DNA from 4 places in the Paenibacillus mesotrionivorans genome. Region 1 is predicted to be linked to each of the others. Evidence: riboswitches for the same ligand, from Rfam matches in the RefSeq annotation. Region 1 holds a riboswitch; each other region holds the start of a gene.

Region 1 (6,019 bases):
AATGGATTCCAGGCGGCGCCGGATATTGAGAATCCCGATGCCGACACCGTCGCCCGGTCTGCCTGCTCCCGTAATCCGGACGAGAACCTCCTGCGGGATGCCGGTGCCGTCGTCCTCAACGGTTACGCGCACACCTCCCTCATCCTTCTCCACCGTCAGGCTTACGGTCCCCCTGCCGTCCTGGTCGAAGAAGCCGTGCCGGATGGCATTTTCCACGAAGGGCTGGATGCAAAGGGACGGGATCGGAAATTCCTCCAGCTCTTTTTCCACATGGCTGACAAACTCGAACCGGTCGTCGAAGCGGGCGCGCTCAATGTCCACATAGGCCTCGATCAGCTCCAGCTCCCGGCTTAACGGCACCAGCAGCTCATGGCTGTCCACATCCAGAATATACCGCAGATACTGGCTGAGACGGGAGAGCAGATAAGCCGCCCTTTCCCCGTCGGTATAACAGAACGAGATGACACCGCTTAACGCATTGTACAGAAAATGCGGCTTGATCTGCGCCTGATGGAACGCCAGCTCATTGCGGATGGCCTCCTGGAAGGAGGATTTCATAGACAGCAGTGTCTGGATCCGGGCCAGCATGGTTTCCCCCTCGAAGGGTTTGGTCACATAATCGTTGGCGCCTGCAGCCAGGCCCAACGCAACATCCTGGGAACGGTCCTTGGCCGTTGCGAACAGAATGGGCAGCGAAAGGATCGAATGCTGCTCCCGGAGCATCCGGCACAGCTCGATGCCGGACATCTCGGGCATCATCACATCCAGAATAATCAGATCAATGTCCGGATGCCGGGCAATTTGAGCCAAGGCTTCCTTGGCGGACAAGGCGGAGAGCAGATTGTAGGGATAACGGCGCAGAATATTCAGTAAGGTATAAATATTGGAGGGTTCGTCATCCACGATCAGAATGGTCTCTTTGTACTCCCCCAGAACCTCCAATGGCTCCAGGAGGGCATTGGAATGGCGGCGCGGGAACTCTCCGCTTCCGTCCTCCGCGGAAGAAGCCGCAGCCTGCTCCACCGGCAGGCCGATCATCATCCGGGTGCCCTTGCCCGGCTCGGACCAGTCGATATCCAGGGAGCCATTCATCCCTTCAGCCAGCTTGCGGCAGATGTACAGACCCACTCCCATTCCGGAGTACCCTTCTGCGGGCAAATCATAACCGAAGGGATCCTCTTTCTTCAGCAGCCTCCGCTGTTTGTCCGGTGCAATCCCTGCCCCCGTATCCTCTACGGCGATCAAGGCTGCATCCCCCGTTACCGTACTGCTCAACGTGATACTTCCCGTTACCGTATACTTGATGGCATTATGCACCAGATTGTACAGCACCTGACGAAGGCGGTTCTCATCTGCCTGCACCCAAAGCGCAGCGGAGATTTCATTTTGCAGCACGACTTTTTTGCCGGCCAGCTCAAACTGCAGAATGTCCAGCACCATCTTCGCCACCGACCGGACGTTAACGGAGGTAATCTGCATCTTCATCTCCCCGTGACGCAGCCGTGTAACGTCGATTAAGTCCTGCATCAGCATCGACAGCTTGACGGAGATATCCTTTACCAGCCACAGGTCCTGCTGCTGCTTGGGGGAGAGTGCCTTCTCCCCCTCGTCCAGAAGGTGGGAGGTAATATTCATAATGGCGTTGAGCGGCGTGCGGATTTCATGGGAGGTCATAATCAGGAACTCATCCTTGGCCTGATTGGATGCTTCCAGCTGGCCAGTCAGCTTCTTGGTTTCCTCCATGGTACGGGCAAAACGGAACGCCAGCAGAATGTTCATCAGAATCGTGAAGATGAGCGCTCCCAGCTTGCCGATAAAATCCGAGGACATCATGCTTTCCTTCGCCAGCGAGTCCGCCACCAGATAAATCAAGAGACACGCCACAGCCGCAATAAACAGCAGCAGCTCCTTGCTTTCATAGCTTCCCTTCTGCCGCTGGGCATACAGCCTGGCCATTCCCAGCACCATATAAAACTCCACAAATGCCAGATAAAACATCACATAAAGCTTGATATCATTAAAAGCATGGTAAGGAATAACCGGTATGGTGGCAACGCATATCACCAGTGGCAAGATCAGAAGGGTTTGTGTCCGTTTGGACATCATCTTGCTGTTCAGAGAGCTGAAGAGCAGCACCGCTACCAGAGCAGAAAGGATAATCGTGATGTCCAGAAGCTTATAGATGAAGTCAAAGGGAATCTCAGGCAGCAGCCGCTGGGCAATTTTCTCGTCCTGCATAGTCTGCCCAATGGCGATCAGCACCAAGAACAGCCCGCAATACAGGTAGCTCCGGTCCTCCCGCCGGGGCAGATACTGCAGAAGCTGGTGGATGCCCACCAACGTGAAAATCATCACGCAGGCCAGATCCCCGCCCAGACTCAGCGCCGTCTGAATGATCACATCCTTTTGGGCCCCGAACAAGATCGGTCTGGCAACTCCCCCATTAAAGAACACATGGTTAGAAACCTGAATCACAATCTCAATTTCGCCTTGATCCGATGAAAAAAACACCGTATAAGGCGTATTTCCCGGACGGTGCTCCTCCCGCGTATAAGCAGGGGTTCCGCTTTCGCCCTCCAGCTTTCCGTTAATATAGAGCTTATGGGCCATACGGATGTTGGTAATTTTAATGCCGTAGATGGTCTCCTCATTAGGCACCAGCACCTTAAGCCGGTAGGTGCCCGAACCCTTAGCATGGACACCGCCGTTCTCATGTTTACCCCGCCAGGTCCAGGGGGTCTCCAGATAGATGGTTTCCCCCGGCTGGCCCAGCATAGGGTCTCCCGGCTCCAGCAGCTTGTCCGGAACAAACTCCCATTCCCCGCTCAGCTGAGCCATCCCGCGCTCCGGAAGGCCAATTCCCCGCAGGTCAAGAACACCCTGCTGCGCCGGAGGTGCACCATTGTTCTCCACTAACCCTGTATATAACAACGTAACCAGCAGCATAAACGCCACCGTAACTGAGGTGATTCCAATCCATTTGCCCGCCGATTTCATGATGACGCCCCTCTATAAATAAAAAAATCCGTCCGATTATATCATACGATAACAAGCTCACAAGAAACTCACAAGGGCAATATCTAACAATTTTCGACTTTCACAAAATAGATAGTAGTACACGGGACATATCCATAAAGCACAAGTACAGGACTATAATCAGGTGAACCGGAAGTTTGGCGTATTGTAGGAAGAGGTAAACGGAGGTTTTCCGGCAGGTTCGACAAGAACTGGTTGGAAATACCTGGTTCTTTTGTCCATTCAATGAACTTTCCGGAACATCTGAAGAAATTCTTATCTTTTTTTAAAGAGAAGGGGAGGAATTTGACTCTGCGGGGAGAATACTTAGACTTGGAAAAAATAACATGCCGAATTCCCGTTTACGGGAAACGGGGGAACCACTCTGGGTGAATTGGTCTCGATGTACAGGGACCATAGGGAACCTTCAACCGAACCCTCCAGCTAACCTCGCAGGCACCAGGAAGGGGTTTACCTGTTGTTTTCATTCTTTAAAAAGTCTGTTGTCGCACTCGTCGCTGCCGTCATGCTGCTCAGTTTCTCGGCAGGCACCGCCTCGGCTGCCACCCCGTTGAACGAGCAGATCGACGCCCTTATTGGAACCCCTTACAAATCCGGGGGAACTTCCACGAAGGGTTTCGATTGTTCGGGCTTCACCCAGTACCTGTTCGCCCAATTCAATTTTGAATTGTCCCGCAGCTCCGTTTCCCAGAATGAAGAAGGCTACTGGATCCCTAAATCCGACCTTCGTCCCGGGGATTTGGTGTTCTTCAACACCAGCGGTAAAGGCATTTCGCATGTGGGTGTCTACATCGGCGACGGAATGTTTGCCCATTCCGCCAGTGATGAGGGCGTAACCAAGAGCAGCCTGGATGAATCCTACTACAAGAAACGCTATGTTTCGGCCCGTCGCGTGCTGTGGGAAGAGCTCTATACCCAGATGACCTCTGAACCCGCAGCGTAACGTTGATTACCTCACACCTTCTAGCAAACCCTGCCGTGATTCATCTCCGGCGGGGTTTGTTTTCTTTTTACCCCCAAAGCCAGAAGATGAAACACCTCGTTTTAGTACCTGGTCTTGAAAAACCTCCGGTTAACATATATGATGAAGAACAAGGAATACCACATGATTTCAGGGAGGAACTCCTGCCATATGATCATTAAACCGAAAATACGCGGCTTTATCTGCACCACCGCCCATCCGGAAGGCTGCGCCGAAAGTGTGCGGCGCCAAATCGCTGCCGTACAGGCCAGAAAGCCTGTGACAGGAGCCAAAAAAGTGCTGGTCATCGGAGCATCCACCGGCTATGGCCTGGCGTCACGAATCGCCGCCGCCTTCGGTATGGGCGCCGATACCATCGGGCTTTTCTTCGAACGCCCGGCAACGGACGACCGCACAGCCACCGCAGGCTGGTACAACACGGCTGCCTTCGAGAAGGCTGCCCGTGAAGCGGGCCTGGTAGCGGAGAGCCTGAACGGCGATGCCTTCTCCCAGGCCATTAAGGAAGAGGCTGTCCGTCTAATCCGGGAGAAGCTGGGCAAGGTGGATATGGTGGTCTACAGCGTTGCCGCCCCCCGCAGAACCGATCCTGTCACCGGAGAGGTGTACGGCTCTGTGCTGAAGCCCATCGGGCAATCGTTCTCCAACAAATCAGTGAATGTGCAGAACGGCGTGGTCAATGAAGTTACGATGGAGCCTGCCAGCGACGAGGAAATCCGGCAAACCATCAAGGTGATGGGCGGAGAGGACTGGATCCTGTGGATGCAGCTGCTGGCCCAAGAAGGCCTGGTGGCCGACAATGTGATTACACTCGCCTATTCCTATATCGGACCGGAGGTCACCCACGCCATTTATAAGGAAGGAACCATCGGACGGGCCAAGGAGGATCTGGAGGTGGCGGCGCGCCAAATCACAGCGGAGCTTGCTCCTTATGGCGGGCGTGCTTATGTTTCCGTAAATAAGGCGCTGGTTACCCAAGCCAGCTCGGCTATACCCGTGGTTCCCCTGTACATCTCCCTTCTGTACAAACAAATGAAGGCCCAGGGAACCCATGAGGGCTGCATCGAACAGATGGCCCGGATGATGGAGCGGATCTACGGAGCCGGGGGAGAGGTTGTCACCGACGCCGAAGGCCGCATCCGTATGGATGACTGGGAGATGGACGAGGGCATCCAAGCCGAGGTAAACAAGGCATGGTCGGCCATCACTACCGAAACCTTGCCCGAGCTGGGAGATCTGGAAGGATACCGTCAGGACTTCCTGCAGCTCTTCGGCTTCGGCTTCGACAACGTGGATTATGAGGCGGATGTCAATCCGAATGTGCAGCTTTAAAGCCAATTAACCGCATAGCTATATGGGCGCAAACGCCCCCGCTTGTCCTCGAGGCAGGTGCGGGGCGTTTTTTGGCATCTCAAAAAATCCGTTGGCCGAATTCTTTTCCCATGTGCCGGCTCATAAGTATGTGGGGAGTTTGCATATGACGAAAAGGGTGAGAACATGCCGTTCCCGAGCAATGTCCAATTTACCCCCATTACTGTAGGCGGGAAGCCGCCCACAGCCAATGTGGACCCCGCTTTTCCCGCCAGTCTGGATATCGTGGGCAACAGCCAATTTCCTCCGGCCTATTTCGCCTATGACGGAAGGAACGTGTATTTCCGCTTCCGTTTACGAGGCGATCCCCGATCCCGTACCGGGTTTTTGAACCAAACCTGGGGGGTTCTGCTGGATTTGAACAACAACCCGTCCAGCTACGAATGGATGTTCACGCTGAACGGAGGCACCAGCCAGATTAATCTGATCCAGAATACGTCGGTGGGCAGCAATCCGCTGACGGATCCCGCAGAGCGGAACAACTTCTCCCGGCCGGTGAACAATTTCGACCTGGCCCGGGCTACCCTCACCCAGGACGGCTCCAATTTTGGCGGTCAGGAAAATTACTTCCTGGATTACTTCGTGGATCAGGGCACCTTCTTCAGCCAGCTTGTCATTAACGCCAATACCGTG
Region 2 (6,019 bases), on a different contig from region 1:
ATACAACAACCTTAACCCGGACTGGGTAGGAAGCTATAACAGCGAAACCTGGTTGAAGGCGCACCACAGCATCACCGCCTCAACCGGCAGTTCCTCCAGCTTCGTTCTCGAGCTTCACGGCGAGAACGCCCGCCCCGTGGAAACAGGCATGCTTCTTGTGGCCAATATCCAAATCTCGACACCCGATCCCAACGGTATTCCGCTTCCCAACGTAGTCAACAAGGAAAACCAGAGTGCGGTAGCCCCCTTAAAGAGCCTATATAACAGGGAAAACGGCCTGTTTATGGTCGGCGCCATCGGAACCGGCACCGTAACGGGCGCCAGAGCCAACCATTACGAAATCTTTGTTGACGGCAACAATCTCAAGGCCGATGGAACCCATCCCCGCGGCCCAAGCTGGCTGAAGAATGCTGCCGGTGAACCTATGAACGGCGCAGCCACCACCCCGGGTTTAGCTGAATACAGCTTCCCGACCGGCTCTTATCAGGCAATCAGAGATTCCGGAACGCCGGGACAGTACAAGTCCCATGGTCATGTATTGGCATGGTACAACCAGGCTCCAGGATGGATGACGCAAATTATTCCCGCGAACCTTCCCTCCGGGTATACCGGCACAACCAAATTCTACGGACTTGGCAATGGCGTGACAACCACGGTTAAGGTAGACAAGGAAATGGCCAGAAGAGTCCAGTTTAACCATACGATGTATGTGATGCGGCATTTCTTGACCACAGATGCAAAGTATGGCTCCAGCGTATCCCGCGGAATCATTCCCTTCAATTCCTGGGACGTGCTTAATGAAGAGGTTCACGAAAGCCGCCACAGCGAGCTCATTCCTACGGATGCAAACAACTGGAGAAACAGCCTTAAACACACCAACTGGCTTGCTGCCATGTCAGATAACCGGATTGATGGCGATGTCAAGGACCATTACATTTACCTGCTCTTCAAAAATGCCCACATTGCGGCCCCCAATGCCCGGATGGCGGCGGCTTACAAAGCCAACTACGAGAACCTTCCCGAGTATATGAAGCTCGATGGGCATGACACGGACGGCAGCATTGACGCTTATATCGTTGACACTCCTCCGAAGCTGACCTACAACGATTACGGGCTGGCGTCCCGCAGCAAAGCGAGAACCGTATACAACATGGTTCTCGAACTGAACACCGCATGGCTCTCCGATCCGCTGTATGACGGAAGGCCTCTTATCGAAGACATCGGTATCCAGGGGCATGATGCGGTTGGAAAAACTCTTGCCAGCGATAACCAATATGCTATGGCCCTCTATGCCTCTCTCGTTGACCGGGGCCTTCTGTCCGGCATTTCCTACTCCGAGCTTGACCTTAAGATTCCGACGGACGCTCCCGGCGGCGGCGCCACTGCTCCCGCAGTGCTTAATGTCAAACAGTCTGACGCCCTTGGTTATGAGTACGCGTTATTGTACAAACTGTTCACCAAATTCGCCCCGTATATCGACCATATCATCAGTTGGGGCGTAGCCGGTTCAGGGTGGCAAGGAAGCTATGTGCTGTTTGACGGTCAGAACAATGCCAATGCCGGTTACTATGGCGCCATGGACCCGGACCGGTTCATTCAGGGGCATTCCTACCTGGATAGCTTCTTCGAGGGTGAATACGGGAAGCTCCAGAACAGCTATGGGATTGATCTTGGCGATCTTGGAATCTATACACCCGCTAATACAATTGCGGATCTCAGCGGCTTGACACTGAGTGCGGGCACACTTGATCCGGCATTCGATGCGGCGACCACCGAGTATGAGGTAGCATTGAAGGATGCTGCCAGCATTCAAGTAACACCGGAGGCAAAAAACAGCAAGGCAACCATAAAGATAAACGGTACGGCAGTGGAAAGCGGAACGGCCTCCGCCGTCATAGACACACCGGCAGGTGAGACCTTGATTACAGTCAAAGTCACTGCGCAGAACGGGAGTACGGAGAAGATTTATACGATCAAGGTGACCAACACCAAAACGCCCGCACCGGTAAAATCCTCTAACGCGAATCTCAGCGGGTTGACGCTGAGCGCTGGGACACTTGATCCGGCATTTGCCGCAGCAACCATCCAGTATAGTGTTTCCCTGCAGGATTCGACGGGCGTGAAGGTGACTGCCACAGCCGCAGATAACAAGGCAACCATTAAAATGGACGGCACGGTTGTCCCCAGTAGCACAGCCTCCGGCACCATATCTCTGACACCGGGTGCAGCAACGGATGTTAAGGTAGAGGTAACCGCTGAGGACGGTACGGTAAAGATATACACCATAAAAGTAACAAACGGCAAAACAGATTCTCCTTCCTCTTCCGACAGTGAAACATCGTCTTCACCAACACCTACGCCTGCCGCTTCGGTTGTTTCAGGGCAGAAGGTAACTGTGAAGACGACTGTGGAGAATGGAATCGTATCTGTTGCGGCACCTGATTTGGAAAAAGTAAAGGAGTTCCTGGCGAAGAATGTGACATTGGAGATCCCTGCAGCCCAAGGAGTGAATGCCTACGCCGTAGGGTTGCCTGCTGCGGCGCTGATAAGTGGAACCAAGGAACACAAGCTCACGCTGTCCACGGAGTTGGGCAAGGTTGTCATCCCTGGTAACCTGCTGGCCGGCACAACGGCAAGCAGCGGCAAGGAAGTGGCACTGAAAATTGGCAAAGGCGACAAGTCCAAGCTCGCGCCGGAAGTGAAGGCTGCCCTTGGCGATAGACCGGTCATACAGCTTACCCTTGCGGTGGACGGAAAAGAGACGGCCTGGAGCAACCCAAGCGCACCTGTAACTGTATCCGTGCCTTACAAGCCAACTGCGGATGAATTGAAGAATCCGGAAATGATTGTGGTTTGGAGCATGGACGGAAACGGAAATGTGACTACAATACCGAGCGGACGCTACGACTCCAAAACTGGTATGGTAACCTTCAAAACCACTCATTTCAACGGCTACGCGGTAGCATACGTGTCCAAGACATTCACAGATCTCGGGACGGTGGCATGGGCTAAGAGTGCGGTCGAAGTGCTTGCGTCCAAGGATATTCTCAAGACAGAGGGGAGTGTATTCCATCCGGCAGCCGATATCACCAGGGCGGACTTCCTGTATTCCCTTGTTCGGGCACTTGGATTGACTGCAAAGACAAACGGCAATTTCAGCGATGTTCAGGAAAATGCTTATTATTATCAAGAGGTTGCCATTGCCAAAGCGCTAGGCATTACGAACGGCATTGACAACGACAAATTCGGCAGCGATATCAAGATCACCCGGCAGGACATGATGGTATTGACAGAAAGAGCCTTGAAGCTGGAGAAGAAGCTGAATCAGCAGGGGGCAGCAGCGGATCTGGAGAAATTCGCCGACAAGTCCGAGGTGGCTTCCTATGCGGTGAGCAGCGTAGCGGCCATGATTAAGGAAGGGCTGATCGAAGGCGGCGATAACAAAGTCAATCCGACTGGAAACACAACCAGAGCAGAAGCCGCGGTTATCCTCTACAGGCTGTACAACAAGTAAACTCTCATAAGGATGATGAGAACCGCGCCAGCTAGTGTTGGCGCGGTTTTACATGCAATTGGCCGGGTTGAGGCTCTAACGACCAATCGTATATGAAAAACCGAGTACAAATGGCTGAACAGAGGCCCAAGTGACCAATCGTATATGAAAAACCGAGTACAATCCGCCCACCGGGATCCGCGGCAATCCAGGCAATAAAATATTTGACTTTTCAGTTTTTTTGAAGTAGCATAAAACTACGCTTAATTTCCGGGGTAACATACCGGAAAGCGGGGGAACCATTCTTTTGGGGCGAATCATGCAGTTATTGCGTGTAGGGATGCCATCTGCCCGAGTCCGTCAGCTAACCTCGTCAGCATGGAGATGGGTCATTACTTTGCTTATACAAGTAGAGTCGGGCCCTTGTTTGAAGGGCTCTTTTTGTTGTTTTTCCAATGCCCGAATTCCAGCTGGCTTACCATGTTTGTTCCTGACGGATCTATCCCGCTCCCCCATCATGCCGGAGGCAGGCCTGTTGATGCGAAGGTGTGAATCAATTGAAGCAGGAAGGGAGGAGAGACGATGATCAAAGCGGTCATATTTAACTTTGGAGGGACTGTTCTGGATACGGAAACCCCCCGTTACGAAAGCTTCCTGGAAGCTTACCGCGAGCAGGGTGCGGAGCTGGACTGGTCCTTGTATGCGCAGTGCATCGGCACAGGCTTCCAAAGCTTCAACCCTTACGAGGATTTACTTGGCCGGATGCAACTCCCGGTGCAGTTGAATGCCTTCCGGGAGTCGATCCGCAGCCGGTGTGCCGAACTCACGGAACAAGAAGAGCTCCGGCCAGGGGTAATGGATGCCCTGGTGCGCGCCAAAGCCATGGGTCTTAAGATCGGCCTGGTGTCCGCCGCACCGCGGCGGGAGATCGATCCCCACCTCCAGAAGTGGGGGATTGCCTCTTATTTTGACTGTATCCGGACCGTGGATGACGCCACCCGGGTGGCTCCGGACCCGGAGCTGTACCAGCAAGCCTTGCGGATGCTGGGGGTACGACCCCGGCAGACGGCGGCCATCGAGGACTCTCCGGCAGGAGCGGAGGCAGCCATGCAAGCCGGTTTGTACACGGTTGTTGTCCCCAACGCCACAACCGCTGTGATGAAGTTCGGCCCCTGCCATGAGCGGCTGGCTTCTCTGGATCAGCTGGAACTTCCGGAGCTCTTAGACAGGCTTCATGCCGCCAAGGCTGTGGTCTGTGAGCCCGCAGTATTATGGAACCGGGTTATGCCCGTGGAACAGGAAGCGGAGGTCAGCTGAAGCGGAATGATGAAAAAAGCCATATGAAAGGCCGGCTCTGGTGAAGAATCCAGGACCGGCCTTTTTGGCCTGCGGAAGCATATGCTATTGGGCTGAAAGGTAGATCGGGTTGGTCATGGCAATCATCGACAGTCCGCCGGCTTCCTCCGCATACCGCCACAGCTCCGCCCGGTAAAACAGGCGGTTATGGGAAACCAGCTTCAGCAGGGTGCCATTGTTCCCGCCTAGGCCGGCCACATCACCGGATCCTTTGCCAGGTCCGGTTCTGATCCAATCGGATGCTCCATTTCCATCTCCATTGCCGTCCCCAGCCCCGCCGTCCAGTATCCGTTCCTCCTCCAAGCCATTGGCGGAGTAAACCCGCAGCACATCGCCGCGGAGGAGTCCGCCCGAAGCCTGTACATCCAGCCACATCCCCTCTGCAAGAGCGGCAGGGACCACGTCACCCATTCCCCATTGCCCGATGGAGATGGTCAACCGCGGCCCCTCCGGGGAATGGGACAGGGTAACCCGCCCGCGGTCTACTGCGCGGAGTATGGCATCAACCGAACGCCCGTGGGCAAAAATCCAATTGCACGGAGATCCATGGCGGATATACGGGTGGGGCCGGTGAAAATCGCTGCCGCCGACAGCGGTAAGTCTCCGTCCAGCTTCCAGTTGCTCCTGCCACCACACCAGCGTCCTGAGGTTATCCTCCCGCCACGGGCCGTTCCAAACCTCCACCCAGTCATGGGGCACATCAAAGCCCCACGTCCATCCGCAATTGCTGCAATGGGGATGATTCAGCGAAATATAAGCGCCGCGTTCTTTAGCGGAGGTCAACAATTGGATCGTATCCTCCGGGTGAAGAGAACGGAAATCGCTGATAGGAGCTTCCAGCCCATAGAGGTTGCAATGCCCGGAGAGGGTGGTCAGCTCCATAGCCGGGATCAGGGTCAGATCCGTTTCTAGCCGGTGGCGGGCCAGATTCTGACTTGCGGTATTGTGGTCCGTTAAGGCGAGAAAATCCAGTCCTGCCTGCTCCGCCAGCTTAATGGCCTCCGGCAGGGAATAGTGCCCGTCGCTATGGTTGGTATGGGCATGCAGCTCGCCCTTCAGCCAGCGGCCTGGCGCTTCGGCAAGCTGCACCTCAAGAATGACGCGGCAGCCGGCGGCGGGAATCCGGTAAGCACCCAGCAGGACCTTCCATTCGCCTGCAGTCACCTCTCC
Region 3 (6,019 bases), on a different contig from region 1:
ATGAAGGAGGCAGAGGTTTGTATCTGATCCGCAGTTTCTCCGATCATGTGGAGATGGTGGACAATACGATTAACATTGTGAAAATCCTGGAATGCCAATAGACCCAATTTGAATGTCCCGTGGAGATGGAGGAGAACGAAATGAAGTTGAGTTTACGTGTCAAAATAAGTACGCTCTTGTTCCTGCTGATCTGTATCCCGCTGGTCTTGTCCGGTACCCTGTCCTATAACCTGTCGTCTGATGCCCTCCAGTCCACGATAGAGGAGCAGCTGGCGGCCACTACCGCTTCCACCTCCAAGGAGGTGGAGGGCAGGCTGACGCAGGTCCACCAAAGCCTCCAGATTGCCGCGCGCAATACGGCGCTGTCCCAATTGCCTCTGAAGCCCGCGGATGCCCCGCTGAAGACAGAGGCGTATCAATATCTGGTCAACGTGCACAAGGACAACGGCGGACTCACCGAGCTGCTGGCTGTTGCGGATGCACAAGGCAAGGCCATTGTAACCAGTTCCTCGGCAGCGCCGGATTTGAATGTGTCTGACCGTGATTATTTCAAGCAGGCTCTGGGCGGCACTGCAGTCACCAGCGAGGTGCTGATTTCCAAGGACAGCAACCAGCCTGTCGTTGTCATCGCCCTGCCGTTGTCCAGCGGAGGGAAAACCTCTGGTGTGCTTCTGGCCACCGTTTCCTTCCCGGCCCTTACGGGAGCCGTAGCCGACGTCAAAATCGGTGAAAGCGGGTACGCCTACATGGTGGATAAAACCGGTCTTTTGGTGTCCCATCCCATCAAAGACAAGGTGCTGAAGGAGAATGCTGCTGACAATGGTTTTCCCGAGCTGAATAATCTGGTGAAGGATGTCCTGGCCGGCAAGAAAAAAGCCGGATTTTACACCTTTGAAGGCATTTATAAATATGTTGTATTCCAGCCAGCCGGCAATTGGATTGTCGCCACTACGGCCAATTACGACGACTACATGGCGCCTGCCTTCAGCATCCGCAACGATACCATCGTCATTACCCTGGTGTGTATCCTGGCCGCTCTGCTTCTCGGGTATCTCATGAGCGAAATGGGTGTCATCCGGCCAATCCGGAAGCTCCAGAAGGCTATGGCGCAGGCAGGGGACGGGGATCTGACGGCCCATACGTCCATCCGCTCCAAGGATGAGTTCCAGGAGCTGAGCGAATCCTTCAACCTGATGATCCACAAGCAGGATCTGATGATCCGCAAAATCCGCGATGGCTCCGAATTGCTGATGAATATGTCCCAGGAAATGGCCGCCTCCTCGGAGGAAATCAACGCCTCCATCGAGGAGATCAGCGCCAACATGCAGGAGATTGCAGCAGGGGCGGAGAACAATAACGATTCTGTTGTTAATGCGTCGCAGGTGCTGGTGCAGCTGTCCAGTCTGGTGCAGCTGGCCCTGAACAAAGCCTCTACTGCCAGCGAAAATGCGGACATCTCCGACAAAGCCGCCCAGGACGGCCGCGTACGCGTCCAGGAAACGGTGAAAGCCATGGAGACCATCAGCATTAGCACCGGCGAAACCGAAGCCATTCTGGCCTCCCTGAATACCCAATCCGCCACCGTGACGGAAATTGTGGCTGTAATTAACGCCATCGCCCAGCAGACCAATCTGCTTGCGCTTAATGCCGCGATCGAAGCCGCCCGTGCCGGGGAAAACGGCAGAGGCTTTGCAGTGGTGGCCGGAGAGGTCCGCAAGCTGTCCGAGGAATCCAACAAACGGGCCAATGAAATATCGGAGCTGGTGGAACGGATGGTGGATCAGATCGGCAAAGCCGTGGGTGCTATGAAGGGAGCCTCCTCCGCGGTTACCCAAGGCGTGGACATTGTCCAGGAAACGGACCGGGCCTTCATGCATATTATTGACACTGTTCAGGTGATCACCCATAATGTGAAGGAAATTGAAGAGATTACCCGGGACGAGGTGGCCACCTCCGACCAGATTATCGGCCTTATTGATTCCATGGGAAGCATATCCGAGCAAACCGCGTCCAATAGCGAAAGTGTGTCCAGCGCCATCGAAGAGCAGTCCTCCACGGTCAGCAACCTTGCTTCGTCCGCGCAAGAGATCAGTGCGATGGCCAATGAGCTGGAGGGTATGGTTGAGAATATCAAATTAAGAGGTGACTAACATGCAGCAGGAAAAGGTCATACGTATTCCTCCCACCTTCTCCATTGAGGAAGCGTCCCTGTTCAGAGAGAGTATGCGGGAATATGTGAGCAACGGGACAACACATTTTCTTCTGGATTTCAGCGATTGCCGGTTTATTGACAGTACGGGGTTAGGGGTAATTGTCAGTGCCTACAAGAAGTGCGTAGAGGCCGGCGGCAAGATCAGACTGCAGGCTTTGGCGCCGAATGTGCTGAAGGTGTTTCAACTGACCCGTCTGAACAACGTATTCGAAATTCTTCCTTAACGATAAACGGAGATACAGCCAGAACAATGAAGAGAATGGCTGAATTAGGGGACAGAAATCGCTTCCAACCACACCGGTAAGCGAAATCTGGCCCCTTTCCCTTTGAATCCGAACCTTTACAAGGAAGGCCGAAACGAGTAACATACGTTCTGTAACTGAGGAATCACAAATGGATGTTCCTGGTGTATCGCTGAAGTCCCGCGGCTGGCGGGATACGGGGGAACCAACTGTTCTTATGAGGGCTTAACGGCCTGACGGGAACAACGGGGTGAATCCTGTGCGGGCTTGTCCAGACGTACGGGTAGGGCGACTCTTGCCGTCCGAATCCGGCAGCTAACCTCGCAAGCGTTGATAAGGGGAAGGGGGCTCTTGGTGCGTCGGCACTACGGAGAACGGCTCTTCGTGGTGTTTTTTTGCTGTCTGAAAATGGAAGGAACTTTGGACAGCGGAAGAGGATATGATGCGGCGGTAGAACAAATTCTAACCAAGATGAATGGTTCACTTCCTGATTTCCCGTTTACAAACAGCTTATTGATACCTATTAAACAGCACAGGCGGGGAAAAACGATGTTATTGCGCTTAAAACGGTTTTTGATCGGCAGACCTATGAAATCCCATGAGCTGGGAGACGAAAAGCTCAGCAAGCTGAAGGCACTGGCTATCCTGTCCTCGGATGCCTTATCTTCGGTAGCGTACGGTACGGAGCAAATACTGATCGTGCTGATTACGCTGGGCTTTGCGGCCTTATGGTATTCCATCCCGATATCCATTGCGGTACTGGCTCTGCTTACGATACTGGTGCTGTCCTACCGGCAGACCATATTCTCTTATCCCACCGGCGGCGGCGCTTATATTGTGGCCAAGGATAACCTGGGCGTCCGGACCGGCCTGGTAGCAGGCGGATCGCTTCTGGTGGACTATATCCTGACGGTGGCGGTAAGCACCTCTGCGGCTACCGATGCGGTGACCTCGGCGTTCCCGAATCTGCATCCGTACCGGATTGAAATTGCGTTGGTGATGATATTATTCCTTACGATTATGAACCTGCGCGGCATTACGGAGTCCGCCCAGGTGTTAGCCTACCCCGTGTACCTGTTTGTTGCGGGTATTTTCCTGATGATTATTGTAGGCCTCTTCCGGGTGGCTACAGGGGATGTGCAGGCCACTCCTGCGGAGTTTGGTCTGGATGTTTCCGGCATCTCCCTGTTCCTGCTGCTGAAGGCCTTCAGCTCCGGCTGCTCGGCCCTTACCGGGGTAGAGGCAGTATCCAATGCCATCCCCAGCTTCAAGGCTCCTTCCGAGAAGAATGCGGCGTCCACACTGGCGCTGATGGGGATTATCCTCGGCTCCATGTTCCTGGGGATCAGCTTGCTGGCTTATTTCTACGGCATCTCTCCCATGAAGGATGTCACGGTGGTTTCACAGATTGCCGAAGCGGCATTCGGACGGGGACCGATCTACTTCTTCATTCAGGGCACCACTGCCCTGATCCTGTTCCTGGCAGCCAATACCGCTTATGCTGCGTTTCCGCTGCTGGCTTTTATGCTGGCCAAGGATAAGTTCATGCCTCACGCTTTTATGATCCGCGGCGACCGGCTGGGTTTCTCCAACGGCATTATCGTGCTGGGCCTCCTGGCAGGGGTTCTTGCCATTGTTTCCAACGGGTACACGGAGAACCTGATCCCCCTCTACGCTATCGGGGTGTTCATTCCCTTTACGCTTTCGCAGCTGGGAATGATGCGCAGATGGTACCGGTTAAAGCCTCAGGGCTGGCTAATCCGGTTCTTGGTTAACGGAGTCGGCATGGTGACCACACTGTCGATAACACTGATTTTCTTGTTCACCAAGTTCAGCCAGGTGTGGATGGTGTTTATCTTCCTGCCGGTGGTGTACGTTATGTTCCAGCAGATTCACCGCCACTACATGGCAGTTGCGGATGAGCTGCGGATTGATCTGGCTACCGACAAGCCGGAAGCCAAGGGCAACACAATTGTCATTCCGGTGGCGGGCATTACACGGGTGGTCATGAATACCATCAGCTATGCCAAGTCCATGACTGACAATGTGATAGCGGTATACATTGGCTTTGACGATGAGGATATCGAGAAGATGGAAAAGAAGTGGGAGGAATGGGATTGCGGCGTGCGTCTTATCGTGCTGCGTTCCCGCTATAGAAGCATCATAAAACCCCTGGTGAAATTCATCGAAACGGTGGAATGGAAAAACTCGGAGACGGGGCACATCACCATCTTGATCCCGCAGTTTATTCCTAAACACTGGTGGCAGAATATCCTGCATAATCAAACCAGCCTGCTGATTCGTTATTACCTGTTCAAATATAAGGATGTCACCATCTCCACCGTGCCGTACCACTTGAACAAGTAAAGAATCTAATGGCAAGGGAGACCATTTTGTGAGCTGCCTCGGGGCAACTTATGGAATGGTCTTTTTGTGTTGGTGCGATGAGCAGTAAACCCAGCTGCCCGGCGGAGAGAGGGGACATGTAAGCGGCAGAAAATGTCTGCTATTACGCTGAGGTGGTTATTTTTTTGGAAATAGCGACATCAAATGTCTGCTAATGGCCTGATGTTGTTCAAAAAGGGATCTGAAAACAAAAATAGCAGACATTTTATATCTGCTATTGAAGCCAAAATATGAAAAATCTCCGATTAGCAGACATTTGTGGTCCGCTATCACGGCTGTTGGCAGGCCAACCATATAAGCCTCCTGAGCAGCAGGACAACAAGAGTAACTCCTGCCCTACGCCAGCAGCATCCGCACGGTGGTGAACACCAGCCCCAGGAAAAAGCCGCAGACGGCGCCGTTTACCCGGATCCACTGCAAATCCTTGCCGGCCTTGTCCTCCACGAGAGCAATCAGAGTGTCATTGTCCATCTTCTCGATGTTCTCGCGAACCAGGCCGCCGATGCGGGAATGATTAGCTTCCAGGAACCGGACTGTCGTGTCCTGCAGAAAGCTGTTCACGTTGCCCAACAGGCGATCGTTGCGGCTGAGCTTCTCCGCGGTGTCTTCCACAAAGGGGAACACCCGCTTCTCCAGCAGCCCGCCGTTTTCCACCTGATCATGCAGCTTGGCCCGCAGCTCCTCCAGAAGAGCAAGCGGTTTGTCGCTTTCCACCCAGCTGCCGAGCAGCTCCTGAAGCTTGGCATTCCACTTGTCCCGGTTGTCCGGCGACTGCACATGGACATCCCATTCCTTCTTCAGGTAGGCCAGAATGGATTCCCTCGTAGGATGGCCCTCCAGGCTAATCTCCCGGAGCTTGGTGACCAGAGCAAGCTGAATAGCGCTGCCGATCTGGTCTTCGTCAAAATAATTCAACGCCGCATTCACGGCAAATTGCATCAGGCCGTTCATCTTGAGGCCGCCGATGGCGGTGATGGCCAGCTTCCCCATCATCCGCCGGGCGTCATCGGTAACCACCCAGTGGGTTCCTTTGTCCACGGCCAGGTCCAGCAGCTTCTCAGTTGCCTGCCGTACGGCAGGTTCGCCTCCGGCCACCGAGAGGAGTCCGTCGGCCCAATCCCGGGACCGGACGAAGCGGGAAAGCTGGGGCAGTGCAGCG
Region 4 (6,019 bases), on a different contig from region 1:
ATTCACGATATTGCCCAGGATATTGAGATCTACGAGAAAATTTTGGCCAAGGCTTTTCTTGGCAGTAATACCGTATCGGCCAAGGACATCCTTCGTTCTGGCCGGAGATGCCACATCCGCAGGGGAATGGGGTTTTGTCATTGGAAGCCCTCTTCACGAAAAAGCTTCAGCGCTTCTTCGAATTCTTTCCGTGTGATTTGAAACATCTGGCATCTTTTTAAGAATTGCTTACCGTTGGCATAGCCAATCCCGAGCAGGCGCCCCATCGCTTCCCGCCGGGCTGCCGCATCCGGATGAACCAAAAGTCCTGCGTCCATCAGATCATCCTGGGTGATTTCCGATTCGGCCGACTGATAGTCTGTTTTCAGGTTTTCCAGCGCCTTGCGGATCATCTCCGGGGTTGCGTTCTCAATGCCCACATCGCCGTTTTTGGTGGTTTCCTCCTGGCTCAGGAAAGCCTGCTTGCATCCCGGAAAGCGAGCGGTAATCAGCCGCCGCAGCCGTTCTCCTGCATGATCGGGATCGGTGAAGATAATAACACCCCTGCGCTTCAAGGCCAGACGGATCTTTTCGTAGACGGCCTGATTGATAGCGGAGCCGCCGGTTTCAATGGTCTCGGCCTCCACGGCACGCTTTATAGCCGCCGTATCGGATTTACCCTCCACCACAATAATTTCTTTTAGCATAGACGCAACTTTTCCCTTCGCCGCTTCGTCTTAATAAACAGGAAGAGAAGAGGCCGGCAGCCTCTTCTCGAAAGGTATCCACTTGGAACAAGCCCTAGCCGGACAGATCCAAACCCGTTAGTCGGTAACCGGCTTTTTCGGACCAATCACATACACCGTATAACCTCGCTTGGTGCCAAACTTGTTGGCATACGCATTGCTGTCGAAGTATACGTCGATCTTATTGCCCTTAATGGCGCTGCCTGTATCCTCGGCACGGCGGAAGCCGATGCCTTCGATATAGACCCACCAGCCCATGGGAATCACACTTTTGTCCACAGCAATGGTACGGCCCTCGGTTACAGTCGTGCCGCTGGAGGTCACACCGTATTGCGGGTGGTCCTCATCCTTGCCTGTGGAGGCCACGCCGGCAGAATATGCCGTCAAGGTCACATTGTTCAAGATCTTCTTATAGCCAAAGTTTACCCCGTTCTTGGTGACTTCATCCATATTGGGAGAGCTTGCGCTTAACACGGTTACCACCGGAGCCTTGGTGCCCACGGCTACCACCTTGCTGACGCTTTCGGCGGCAATCGTTTCGTCCACCTTGTTCTCCGCTACCAAAACGCCATCCTCGTAAACCTTTTCTGTTTTGATAACCTTGGTTCCTTCTACGCCGTCCTGAACAACCTCTTCCTTGCCCTTCAGCAGGTTGCTGTCATTCTGCTTCACCGTTTCGAAGGCAATCGGCTGCGACTGCTCAGCGATTTCCTTGGTGACGCGGACGATCTTGATTTCTTCCCCGGCGCCTAAGTTTTCCTCCAGTGCAGGAGTAATCTTATCCAGCGGGTCCGTGCCAATATTTAAATCCTCCAAAGCGCCTGCAACCGTCTTTCCGGTTGTATACAACGTTAAGGTCTTTCCATCGGCAGTCAATTGCACCGGCGAGGTGTGATTCAGCACAATGACGTCCCCATTCCGCAGCTTGGTATCCACAGGCAGGGAAATACGGTCATTCTCACCGTACGAAATTGCTTTTTCATCCAGTAGGTGTTTAAGAACATCTTGCCGCGTTACAACCACGGTTTCTTGTCCGTCCACCACTACGGATACGCTCTTGGTAGCCGTACCGTACAACAACATGAAAAACATGAAGGCTAAGGCGATCGAGAAAGCTGCTGCTATAATAATTCTGCGCCCGTTTTCATGCTCCCATCGCAATGCGAAGGCCATGCTGGATGATCGTTTTTCATGGGTTTCCTGAACAGGGATAGCGCCCACTTCAATCGGTCCTCCTTCATAGTCCGCCGTCTGGTATGATACAGGGTTCTTTTGACGTGACTATTGGTTTGATTATAACTTCATGCTTAAAAACCAATTCTCCTCGCATTCAAAGCAGGCTGCAGCCGGAATCTGGCTCCTCGCGCAGCACCTCCTTCGCGAATATGATGAGCGGTTGAATTATGAATATCACGGGGAACAACATAAATAGCCCCGTGAAGAGGTATCTTCTCGTGGCAAACTAAGCATAAAAATGCACGACAAGTATCCTCTCTTCAACGCTTACGAGGTTAGCTGACGGATTCGGACGAAAGAGTCGCCCTACCTCTCCGGGCTGCAAAGCAGCCGTCAAAAGGATTCACCCCAAAACCGTGCCGTCACTTCAAGGCCGTCCACAAAGCCATGAAGCTGTTCACATTCGGTTCCCCCGTTTTCCAAAATGGAAACTCAGCGAATTGGAAATTTGGCAAGCACTATTAAGTTATCATGTGTTGTATATTAATGCCTCAGGCTAAAGTTGTAAATAGCGAAAAGTCCATAAATCGGTTAAAATTAGCCATGTATGCGATTAAAAATGGTTTTTTTATCTCATTATCTCACTCGTTTTATCCATTATCTCTTTATTTCTTAATTTCAATGGCTTATGACGGCTTAATTATGAATTTTTTATTGCTTTCCTGAAAGAATTATCAAAAAATTTTGACATCGAAGGGCTAATTTCCCATCATATTTACAGTTTGTTTACCTCCCCTCATACCCTGTCCCACGCACTTTTTCCAGCACCAAATCCTTCCGTTTTGACCTCCCATTCCCTTCCTTTTCCACTATCTTGTCCCCGGTTTAATTGCATCGCCCGGAGCTTTTTCTATATAATAGCGGAAGAATACATAACGTAAGAAGCGGGTGAACGGTTTGGAACCGATGCTGCAGGTAAAAGGGCTGTACGGGGGATATTTCCCGCGCAAGCCTGTTCTGAAGGATGTGGATTTTGACGTATTTCCCGGTGAGATGGTGGGCATGATCGGACTTAACGGCGCCGGCAAAAGTACCACGATCAAGCATATTCTGGGGCTGCTCCAGCCCCAGAAGGGAGAAATCCGGGTCCGCGGGCGTACCCTGGCCGAGGCACCTTTGGAATATCGCTCGTCCTTTGCCTATGTGCCCGAGTCCCCGGAGTTGTATGAGGAGCTGACCATCAGCGAGCACCTGGAGCTGACGGCAAGAGCTTACGGACTGGAGCGGCCCTTGTATGCGCAGCGGTCCGCCACTTTGCTGGACACCTTCCATATGACGGCCAAAAAGGACAGCTTCTCCGCGCATCTGTCCAAAGGGATGAAGCAGAAGGTGATGATCATGAACGCCTTCCTGACGGAGCCGCCCCTCTATATTATAGATGAGCCGTTTCTGGGCCTGGACCCCCTTGGTATCCGCTCCCTGCTGGAGCTGATGGTGGAGATGCGGCAAAAGGGAGCCAGTTTCCTGATCAGCTCCCACATCTTGTCCACCATTGAGCGCTACTGCGACAAGTTCATTGTTCTCCATCAAGGGTGCATCGCCGCCAAAGGGACCCTTCCCGAGATTTTGAAAGCGGCGGGCCTGCCTGCGGGCAGTAGTCTGGACGATGCCTTCTGTGTGCTGGCCGCGTCGGGAGGCGCCGTCGGATGAGGGAGGATTTCGCGGATCTGTGGCGCAAAAGAGCGGCAGCTTTCTGGAAGGAGAGCTTCATCTATATCAGCTATGCCGCCCGCAGCGGCTTCGCCGGATTTTTATTAATGTTCTTTATAATAGGCGCTTATTATTACGGCAAGTTTCTGCAGAGCCTTCCGGAGGCGTTTCCCTACTGGAGGTTTACCACCCCCCTGCTGGCCCTGCCCCTGGGGATGACCGGAATCCGCACCTTCATGAAGCAGGCGGATATGGTATTTCTGGCCCCGGCCGAAGCGAGGCTGCGCAGCTGGTGGACCAGCTCGATTGTATACAGCTTCGTGTTCCAAGCTGCGGTCACCCTCCTGCTGCTGCTCCTGGTCTGGCCGTTGTATCTGGCTTGTGCGGATGAGGCAGCGCTTCCCTTCGCACATGCCGCCTTGTATCTTGCGGCCGCCAAGCTGCTGGCGGTGTTGGGCCGCTTCCGGGCGGACCGGCTGGTCTACCGGCTGAACCGCAGCGCCGAGACTCTCGTCCGCTGGGTGGCTGCGGTGGTCCTGCCCTTCGCCCTGTTGACGGAAAACCCGGGGAAGGCATGGCTGCTACTCCTTCTGGCGGCGGTAGTGCAAAGCTTGGTGGTGCTGCCGTTCCCCCGGCACAGAGTGGCCTGGGAGCATCTGATCCGCCGGGAGGAAATCAGCCTCAAGCGTCACTACACCTTCTACAGCTGGTTTGCCGATGTGCCGAAGCTAAAAACCAAACCGGCGGCAAGACGTTTTCTCGGGGGGATCACCTCTCGGATTCCCTTCCGGCAGGAGGACACACACCGGTATCTGTATGCCAAGACCTTTATCCGTTCAGAATATTATGCCATATTGGTACGCACCTCCGTGATAGCCATCCTGTTGTTCCTGGCCGTGAATCATACGGCAGCGGTTCTGCTCATTTACGGGGTTGTGCTGGTGATGAATTGCGCCACAGTGTCCTCGTTGGCCCAGAGCCACCGGTACAGCTTCTGGCTGGAGCTGTATCCGCTGGATGCGGAACGCAGAGTCAAGGCAGTGTCCCGCATCTGCGAAGCCGCACTGCTCTTCTCCAACATAGCAATGGGAGCTGCGCTTATTGGCTTTCACGGCAGCGGCAGGCTGGAGGCCTTGGCAGCTGTAGCGGCGGGTTTTCTGGTTATCCTCTACTTCACACGGGTGTCGCTTCCCCGGAAAATCAAACATGCCGGGGACTGAGTCCTCCGGCATGTTTTTTTCTACGATTAACTTCACATTACAGACAATTTACGCCCTTCTTCACGCTCAAAACAGAACGGAACCACCGGGAAATCCCGCTCCCCGGCGGCGCGCATATTTTTCCCCCATAAAGCCTTGTATTCAGCGGGTTTCCAAGCCCATTTAAGACCTGCTCCTAACCCGTTTCTTCTATTATAATGTAAACTTATAAACGGTCATTTCAGGCCCAGCAGCTTAACCGCATTTTCGGTGGTAATCCGGGCGATTTCCTCTACGGACATCCCGCGGATTTCGGCAGCTGCCTCTGCCACATAACGCACATATCCGGTTTCGTTTCGCTTCCCGCGGAAAGGATGTGGGGTCAGATACGGGGCATCCGTTTCCAGGAGCAAACGGTCCAGGGGAACCCGGGCCAGCACCTCTTTGGGCTGCTTGGCATTCTTGAAGGAAACCGGTCCTCCGAAGGAAATATGGAAGTTCATGTCCAGGCACATTTTTGCCGTTTCCCAGCTGCCGGAGAAACAATGCATGATGCCGCCTACCTCTGCCGCTTTTTCCTCCTTCAGAATCTCCAGAATATCCTGATGGGCATCCCGGTTATGGATAACAATGGGCTTGCCCAGCTTCTTAGCCAGCCGGATCTGCTCCCGGAAAACCCGAGCCTGCACATCCTTGGGGGAGGTGTCCCAATAATAATCCAGGCCGATTTCGCCCAGAGCCACCACCTTGGGAAGCTTCAGCAGCTCCTCCAGCTCCTCCAGGTCCTCCGGTGTCATATCCTTGGCATCCTGGGGGTGCCAGCCCAGCACCGCATAGACAAAATCATACGTCCGGGACAGCTCCAGAGTAGTGGGAATGGTTTCACGGTTAAAGCCCACATTCACAATCCGGGTGACGCCGGCTTCATATGCCCGCATCAGCGCCTCATGCCGGTCTTCCTGAAAGGACGGACTGTCCATATGGGTGTGTGTGTCGGTAAACATGCTTGTACCTCTTTTCTGCGGTTGCATTCTTGACGTTTTTAATGGGAGAAGCGGCTACGATCGCTTCTGCAGCAGCTGCCACAGCTCGTCGGGCATGGATTCCGCCGCCAGCAGCTCCTCCGGGAAATAAATGTGATGCTGCCCTTGGCGGATGCCGCTGATGGAGCGGACAATTTCCGAGCGGCTGGAGATTTCGAATAGCTGG

The links. Region 1 has a riboswitch for cyclic di-AMP ahead of ACI1P1_RS25720 (C40 family peptidase). Riboswitches for the same ligand answer to the same signal wherever they lie in the genome.
Region 2: another riboswitch for cyclic di-AMP. It lies ahead of ACI1P1_RS03300 (HAD family hydrolase); the one in region 1 lies ahead of ACI1P1_RS25720 (C40 family peptidase).
Region 3: another riboswitch for cyclic di-AMP. It lies ahead of ACI1P1_RS06110 (APC family permease); the one in region 1 lies ahead of ACI1P1_RS25720 (C40 family peptidase).
Region 4: another riboswitch for cyclic di-AMP. It lies ahead of ACI1P1_RS27830 (ubiquitin-like domain-containing protein); the one in region 1 lies ahead of ACI1P1_RS25720 (C40 family peptidase).

Annotation. Positions count from the first base shown of each region.
Region 1 covers NZ_JBJURJ010000021.1:65,511-71,529, forward strand. Annotated here, with positions in the region: gene ACI1P1_RS25715 (hybrid sensor histidine kinase/response regulator) at 1-2,997, opposite strand, end outside; cyclic di-AMP (ydaO/yuaA leader) riboswitch at 3,354-3,489, shown strand; gene ACI1P1_RS25720 (C40 family peptidase) at 3,494-3,979, shown strand; gene fabV (enoyl-ACP reductase FabV) at 4,169-5,347, shown strand; gene ACI1P1_RS25730 (carboxypeptidase regulatory-like domain-containing protein) at 5,513-6,019, shown strand, end outside.
Region 2 covers NZ_JBJURJ010000002.1:193,117-199,135, reverse strand. Annotated here, with positions in the region: gene ACI1P1_RS03305 (cadherin-like beta sandwich domain-containing protein) at 1-3,514, shown strand, start outside; cyclic di-AMP (ydaO/yuaA leader) riboswitch at 3,744-3,886, shown strand; gene ACI1P1_RS03300 (HAD family hydrolase) at 4,076-4,810, shown strand; gene ACI1P1_RS03295 (CehA/McbA family metallohydrolase) at 4,895-6,019, opposite strand, start outside.
Region 3 covers NZ_JBJURJ010000003.1:356,151-362,169, reverse strand. Annotated here, with positions in the region: gene ACI1P1_RS06125 (ATP-binding protein) at 1-101, shown strand, start outside; gene ACI1P1_RS06120 (methyl-accepting chemotaxis protein) at 141-2,150, shown strand; gene ACI1P1_RS06115 (STAS domain-containing protein) at 2,152-2,436, shown strand; cyclic di-AMP (ydaO/yuaA leader) riboswitch at 2,615-2,799, shown strand; gene ACI1P1_RS06110 (APC family permease) at 3,004-4,821, shown strand; gene ACI1P1_RS06105 (DUF445 domain-containing protein) at 5,197-6,019, opposite strand, start outside.
Region 4 covers NZ_JBJURJ010000026.1:12,993-19,011, reverse strand. Annotated here, with positions in the region: gene rsmA (16S rRNA (adenine(1518)-N(6)/adenine(1519)-N(6))-dimethyltransferase RsmA) at 1-141, opposite strand, end outside; gene rnmV (ribonuclease M5) at 138-686, opposite strand; gene ACI1P1_RS27830 (ubiquitin-like domain-containing protein) at 804-1,946, opposite strand; cyclic di-AMP (ydaO/yuaA leader) riboswitch at 2,211-2,409, opposite strand; gene ACI1P1_RS27825 (ABC transporter ATP-binding protein) at 2,868-3,611, shown strand; gene ACI1P1_RS27820 (ABC transporter permease) at 3,608-4,831, shown strand; gene ACI1P1_RS27815 (TatD family hydrolase) at 5,047-5,814, opposite strand; gene ACI1P1_RS27810 (HD domain-containing protein) at 5,869-6,019, opposite strand, start outside.